One region of the Thalassotalea sp. G20_0 genome, then DNA from elsewhere that is predicted to be linked to it. Evidence: predicted binding sites of a transcription regulator. Region 1 holds the regulator's gene; the other holds the start of a gene.
What was found. Region 1 encodes FNR, which switches genes on or off when oxygen is low (the NO sensors DNR and NnrR bind a similar motif). Its sites were predicted from a motif close to TTGATCTAGATCAA; they were not measured.
Positions count from the first base shown of each region.

Region 1 (3,416 bases):
AGGCAATGGCGGTGGCGTAAACCAGGTTGGTCGCCAGTTCATGATGGGGATGGGAAAGAAACTCCCGCTGGCTGGCCAGTCCCCGAACTTTGCTGGATAAGTCAGCGTTTGGGGCCAGGAACAGGTCCCAGATATTGCGGTGCATGCGAGGAGAAATCTGATAAATACCGAGTGCCTGGTGATTGGCCTGTTTCAGATGAAAACCAAGCCCGGACTCTCTGGCTGCGGTACCAAGCAGCAGGTTCTCAGCAGTTGGGCTCCACATGCCCAGATGCTTGAGTGCGGGGCGAACAACATAGTGCCTTAGTTCCTTGGCGCATATTCCCATTTGCAAAGTCCTTTTTCCGGGTCGGACCCGGTTCGTGCGTCCTGTAACTGCGGGCGGGGCTCTCAGATCCAGACATTAACTTTGGATCTAAGAGACATATCGTATCATCCCTGAAATTCTGAACTGAGGGTGGTTTTACTCACCGGCAAAATTGCACAGGGCATAGGTTGGAATGCCCGCCGCATTGAGTCTGTCAGCACCCTTGAGGTCTGGCAGATTGATGATAGCTGCAGCTTCCAGTGTGTTGGCACCTGCTTGTCGGATCAGCTGATCGGCAGCCAGCAGTGTGCCTCCGGTGGCGATAAGGTCATCCATCAGCAGAATTTTTTCACCGGCCTTAATGGTGTCTTCATGCATTTCCAGTACGGCCTTGCCATATTCAAGGTCATACTCGACATTGAGGGTTTTGCCGGGCAGTTTGCCTTTCTTGCGAAACAGTACCAGCGGCTTGTTCATGATATAGGACAGTGTCGAGCCAAGCAGGAAACCGCGGGCATCAAGAGCGCCAATGCGATCAAAAGTCTGGTTCTCATAACGCTGAACCATGACATCCACGGCCTTACGCCAGGCTTCCGGGTTTTCAAACAGTGTGGTGATATCCCGAAACAGGATGCCTTCATGGGGCCAGTCCGCGATGGTTCTGATTTGTGTTCGCAGATATTCCTGAACGGATGAACATTCGTTTGTATGCATGGGAGAGTGCATGCCGCTATCAGTCAATGGATAAAAAGGAAGAAGCCCCCTCATAGGGTAGCTTCTTTAGAGGATAAAGTCAGGGATCGGTAGCAATCGGGTTGGGTTCCAGGGTTTTTCCCCCGGCCAGGGCACAGAGTTCAACCGAGTTGCGAATTTCGATTTCCTTGCCCACGGCGGAGATCAGGCCGTTTTTCTGGAATCGGGTAAATACACGACTAACCGTTTCTACCGCCAGGCCCAGGTAGTTCCCCATCTCATTTCTCGACATGGACAGTCGGAACGACTGGGAAGAAAAGCCCCGGCGACGAAAACGGCTGGCCAGGTTAATCAGGAATGTGGCAATGCGTTCATCGGCGTTTTTCTTGGACAGCAGCATCATCATTTGCTGGTCTTCACGGATACGTTTGCTCATCAGGCGCATCAGATGTCGGCGAAGTTCCGGGAATTGATCGGAAAGGGTTTCCAGTTGCTCAAAAGGAATCTCGCAGATCATGGTGGTTTCCATCGCCTGGGCCGACACCGGATAGGTGTCCGTATCCATACCGCTCAGGCCAAGAATTTCGCTGGGCAGGTAAAATCCGGTGATTTGTTCCTCACCTTCATTGGTCGCTGTGTAGGTTTTGAGAGCCCCTGAGCGAACAGCAAAGACACTGGTAAAGGGGTCACCTTCCAGAAACAGGTGTTCGCCTTTTTTCAAAGGACGCCCACGCTTGATAATGTGATCCAGCTGATCGATATCCTTAATGCTCAGTGCCAGTGGCAGGCACAGTGAGCTGAGGCTGCAGTCTCTGCAGGCCACATGGCTCGGCTGTCGGACGTTGGGCTTTGACGTCATTGAGAGGCCTCAAAGTCGTATTGGCGAAATTCGACACTGTTTATGGAAACCAGGTTTACGGAAAACCAAGTGTATGAAAAGTACTACCGGAGTGTAAATCAGGTATGTACGCAACCGGGCAGACCTAAAGTAGGGGTTTGGTGCTGCTTCAGCAATGCGTCATAAACTGCGGTTGTTCCGGTGGGCTTTCATCTGCCGTGTCGTCTATCCAGCTCAGAGATGACCCTGACAATAGTATGGTCATGGCTCCTGGTGGTTGTGTGTCTTTATCCCAGGAAAATCAATCTGACATTGTCTTATGTCACAGGATTAAATTTTCTTTCGTGGTATTTGACTGACCTGGCAGATTTTGCACTTATGCCTTAAGTAAATCAATGTGAGAGTGATGACAAATAGTAGTCGGTTTCAGTTTTTTTCTGATAGGCAGCCTCCTGGCAGAGAGTTTTCAGCACTGTGCGTGATGATCAGGCAGTTTCGGTGGTGGCAGGAGAGAGCTCCAGAGCTTTGTTATCGCTCCGGAGTGTACAGCTATTCAGATAACCTTTGAGTAGAGAGGCTTTTCTTTCATCTCAGGTTGATTGAGGTAGTGGTCGAACTGCATGCAGATGTTACGGATCAGCAGCGTTCCCTTCGGCAGTACTTCCAGCAAACCATCGCTATTGAGACTGACCAGGCCGTCTGCCCTCATCGGCTCCAGCCTTGCCAGCTCATCCCGGAAGTAGTCTCTGAATTGAATACCAAACTGCGCTTCAATATCGCTGAAGTTCAATTTGAAGTGGCAGATCAGCCGGGTAATCACTGCCTGGCGGACTTTGTCATCATCCGTCATCTTCAGGCCGCGTACCATTGGCAACTGCTGTTCATTGATCATTGAGTAATACTGGGCTTCATCGGTGCTGTTCTGAACATAAGTGTCGCCTACCTGGCTGATGGCAGACACACCCATGCCGATCAGGTCGCAGTGGCCATGGGTGGTATAACCCTGGAAATTCCGGTGCAGCGTGCCTTCTTCCCGGGCAATGGCCAGTTCATCGTCTGGCAGGGCAAAGTGATCCATACCGATGTAGATGTAGCCCTGATCCAGCAGCTTTTCCGTGGCCTGATGGAGAATGTCCAGCTTCATTTCCGGCGCAGGCAGATCCTGCTCATTGATTCGGCGCTGTGGCTTGAAGCGGTGGGGCAGGTGGGCGTAGTTAAACAGGGATAGCCTGTCCGGAGCCATATCAACCACTCGATCAATGGTTTCCATAAAACTGTTGGTGGTCTGGAAAGGCAGGCCGTATATCAGGTCCATATGTACCGAGCGGAATGCCATGACCCTGGAAGCATCAAGAATGGATTGAATCATGCTTTCAGGTTGTACCCGGTTAACGGCTTGCTGCACTTTGGGGTTCAGGTCCTGAACGCCCATGCTGATCCGGTTGAAGCCGAGGTCCCTCAGGGTGCCCATCATGGGCCAGTCTACTTCCCTGGGATCCAGTTCAATGGAGTAGTCTGCGGTATCGCTTTGGGTCAGTTGGAAGTGCTGGCGGATATGGCCCATCAGATCCGTCATCT
Region 1 covers NZ_JAGHQV010000049.1:20,361-23,776, reverse strand. Annotated here, with positions in the region: gene J7438_RS21035 (hypothetical protein) at 1-328, opposite strand, end outside; gene J7438_RS21030 (adenine phosphoribosyltransferase) at 464-1,021, opposite strand; gene fnr (fumarate/nitrate reduction transcriptional regulator Fnr) at 1,101-1,859, opposite strand; gene hemN (oxygen-independent coproporphyrinogen III oxidase) at 2,392-3,416, opposite strand, start outside.

Region 2 (3,416 bases), on a different contig from region 1:
CCATTAACCTATGGTGATACCTGGCTGTTATCCTTGCCGCTGTTTCATGTGGGCGGATTGGCCATTGTTATGCGTTGCCTGCTGGCTGGTACCACAATGGTGCTGTTTGAACGTCGGTTGTCGCTGGATGACATGCTGACCAGACAGCGATTGACCCATCTTTCCCTGGTGAATACCCAATTGTTCAGGCTGCTGCAGTCCGGGTTATCACTCTACGATTCAGGCGTACGTTATATTCTGCTGGGCGGAGGCGTTGCTTCCCCGAGGCTGGTGGAGGCGGTAAAAGCACAGGGTGTAACTGTTCTGACCACCTATGGTCTGACCGAGATGGCCTCCCAGGTGTGTACCGGAGAGCCACTGTTTACCGGAAGTGGTGTTACTTCCGGAGCGGTATTGCCATGGCGTGAGGTTCGTTTAACAGAGGAAGGCGAGATTCAGGTGCGTGGCGACACTCTGGCCAAAGGGTATTTTCAACATGGCGAGATTACGCCATTACCGGGTACCCGTGGCTGGTTTAATACCGGTGACAAAGGGTGTTGGCACGGTGACCAGTTACAGGTATGTGGTCGTATGGATAATATGTTGATCTCAGGGGGGGAGAATATTCATCCTGAAGAGATTGAACAGGCTTTGCTGACCTTCCCGGACATTGTCCAGGCGGTGGTCGTTGCCATAACGGATCCTGAATATGGGCAGCGCCCTGTTGCTTATGTTCAGACTGTGGACGGTACCCTGAATGAACCATTTACAAAAGAGAGGTTGGCAGGCAAGATAGCTAAATTCAAAGTGCCGGTACATATTCGTTTATTTCCTGAGCACATAGCAGAATCAGGGATCAAGATTAATCGCCGTTTTTTTCAGGCACTTTTGGAATAATACGACGATACAGGCAGATTTCTGCCAACAATGTACTAGACTAGGTTCAACAAACTTAGCCAAACCAAATTGCAAGGCTCAATTGGTTTGAATTTAGCAGTCAGACGTTGAAGTTAGAATAATATGAAAAATAACCCCATTAGCTACAACGCTTCCAGCGCCCCGACCTCTTTTGATGAGGCGTTGTCGCATAATTCCCCGGTTAGGGCTTTTCTTGCTGTAAAATTACCTCTTGAACTTGCTGCAACGCTGCATAAGAAAGCCATTCATCGAGCCGGTGAAGGTCATGTTCACGATTTGCGCTGGGTAGCTCCCCAGCAGCAGCACGTTACTCTTAAATTCCTGGGCAATAGCTCCCCCCAACAGTTACAGCAGTTAATTAGCAACCTTGAAAATGATCTGGCTGATTACCATACCTTTGACAGTATGACCGGTTGCTTTCGTTTCTTTCCAACTGGGCGAAACCCGCGGGTGCTGGCCCTGGAGATGCATTCAGGACAGGAGTTAAAACGGCTTGCTGATATTTGTGAGCAGGCGGCGGTACAGTCAGGCTTCAGTGCTGAAACCCGGAATTTCCGCCCCCACGTAACCCTGGGGCGTTTTAAACGACCAAGGTATATCACCCATAGTCAGTATTTTAACCTTCCCAGTTTCCGGATGACGGTAGGTGAAGTGGTATTAATGGAAAGTGAGAGCACTGCAATGGGAACGCGATATAAATCTCTCCACGCTTTCCCGTTGCTACCTCTTGCTATCAGCGCATAAGGAACTGCCATTGAATAACTTTGACATTTCAATAAGCGTTGCCCGAAAAAGACAGGCCGCTTTTGCGGGCAGCGGGAAGCGACCTTAACAAGTCTCAGTCAAATTCCGGGACAATCCCTTAATAGATACTGGCTTAAGTGTTGATACTTATTTTTTGGCTTTTTCTTGATAAGTATCAAGTCGGTTTTTTGTTCAGCGTGCTATGCTGCGCAAAAACTACTGGATAATTCTCTATGGAATTGGTGTGTCCTGCCGGTAACCTTCCTTCCCTGAAAGCCGCTGTCGATAATGGTGCTGATGCCGTATACATCGGCTTTCGCGATGAAACCAATGCCCGGCATTTTGCCGGTCTGAATTTTTCTGATCAGCGGGCCATGAAGGCACTGGATTACGTTGATAAAAATCCCCGAGGAAAAAAGGTTCGGCTTTTTGTTGCGGTAAACACTTATGCCCAGGCGACCAACTGGCACCGCTGGAAAAAAGCAGTGGATATGTGTGCCGACTTCGGTGTCGATGCCCTGATTGCTGCCGATATCAGCGTGCTGGACTATGCCAGCAAGCGATACCCCAATCTTAATCTTCATCTTTCCGTTCAGGCTTCTGCCACCAATCAGGCCAGCCTGTCTTTTTATCATGATCATTTTGGTATCAAACGCGCAGTATTGCCCAGGGTGCTGTCGTTAAAACAGGTTGAGCGACTGGCTCAGAAAAGCCCGGTGGAACTGGAAGTGTTTGCCTTTGGCAGTCTTTGTATTATGGCCGAAGGGCGCTGCATTCTCTCTTCTTATGTGACAGGGGAGTCGCCCAATACCGCCGGTGCCTGCTCTCCCGCATCCGCTGTGCGCTGGCAGACAACGGCCAATGGGATGGAAACCCGACTGGGAGGTTTGTTGATCGACCGTTTTGATCACCATGAGCAGGCCGGTTATCCAACCCTCTGCAAGGGGCGCTTTACGGTGAATGATCAGGTCAGTCATGCCATTGAAGAGCCCACCAGCCTCAATACACTGGATCTGATTCCTCAGCTTTATCAGTCTGGCATCAGTGCGGTGAAAATTGAGGGCCGCCAGCGAAGCCCGGCCTATGTTGCCGAAGTGGTGAGAATCTGGCGGGAAGCGCTGGACCATTACCAGTCCAATCCTGATAGTTTTACCACGAATGAGCGCTGGATGGCTGGCCTTTCCCGTTTGTCTGAAGGTAGCCAGACTACACTGGGTGCCTATAACCGGCCATGGCAGTGATGTTGGCTGCTTGACACTCTCTTTTGATTTAAACCACAAAGACACGAGCCATAAAGGTTTACATGCTTTGCTTTCTTTATGGCTGGCAGATCGCGTTTTCGGGTAATGCCCGGCGCAGACAGGGAATAAACTATGCAAATTACCCTTGGCCCATTACTGTTCTTCTGGCCTAAACAAGATGTTATGGCGTTTTACGAGAAAGTAGCCGAATCCGCCTTTGAACGCGTCTACCTGGGAGAAGTCGTCTGCTCGAAAAGACGTGAGCTGAAGCTGGATGACTGGTTAGCCATTGCCAGGTTATTGCAGGCTAAAGGCAAAGAAGTCGTTCTATCGACACTGACGCTGATTGAAGCTGAGTCTGAACTGGCCCGGGTGAGTAAGGTCTGTGAGAACGGAGAGTTTGCTGTAGAAGCCAATGATATGGCTGCTGTCCATTATCTATCAAAAGCGGGCATCCCTTTTATTACCGGCCCTTCGGTGAACCTGTACAGTGCTGAAGCATTGCAGGTTCTGCATGGTACCGGTTTAAAACGC
Region 2 covers NZ_JAGHQV010000034.1:14,263-17,678, forward strand. Annotated here, with positions in the region: gene menE (o-succinylbenzoate--CoA ligase) at 1-876, shown strand, start outside; gene thpR (RNA 2',3'-cyclic phosphodiesterase) at 1,000-1,641, shown strand; gene ubiU (ubiquinone anaerobic biosynthesis protein UbiU) at 1,875-2,882, shown strand; gene J7438_RS18100 (U32 family peptidase) at 3,015-3,416, shown strand, end outside.
Region 2: a site for FNR is predicted at 1,807-1,820, ahead of ubiU (ubiquinone anaerobic biosynthesis protein UbiU). Genes of this name have one in related genera too.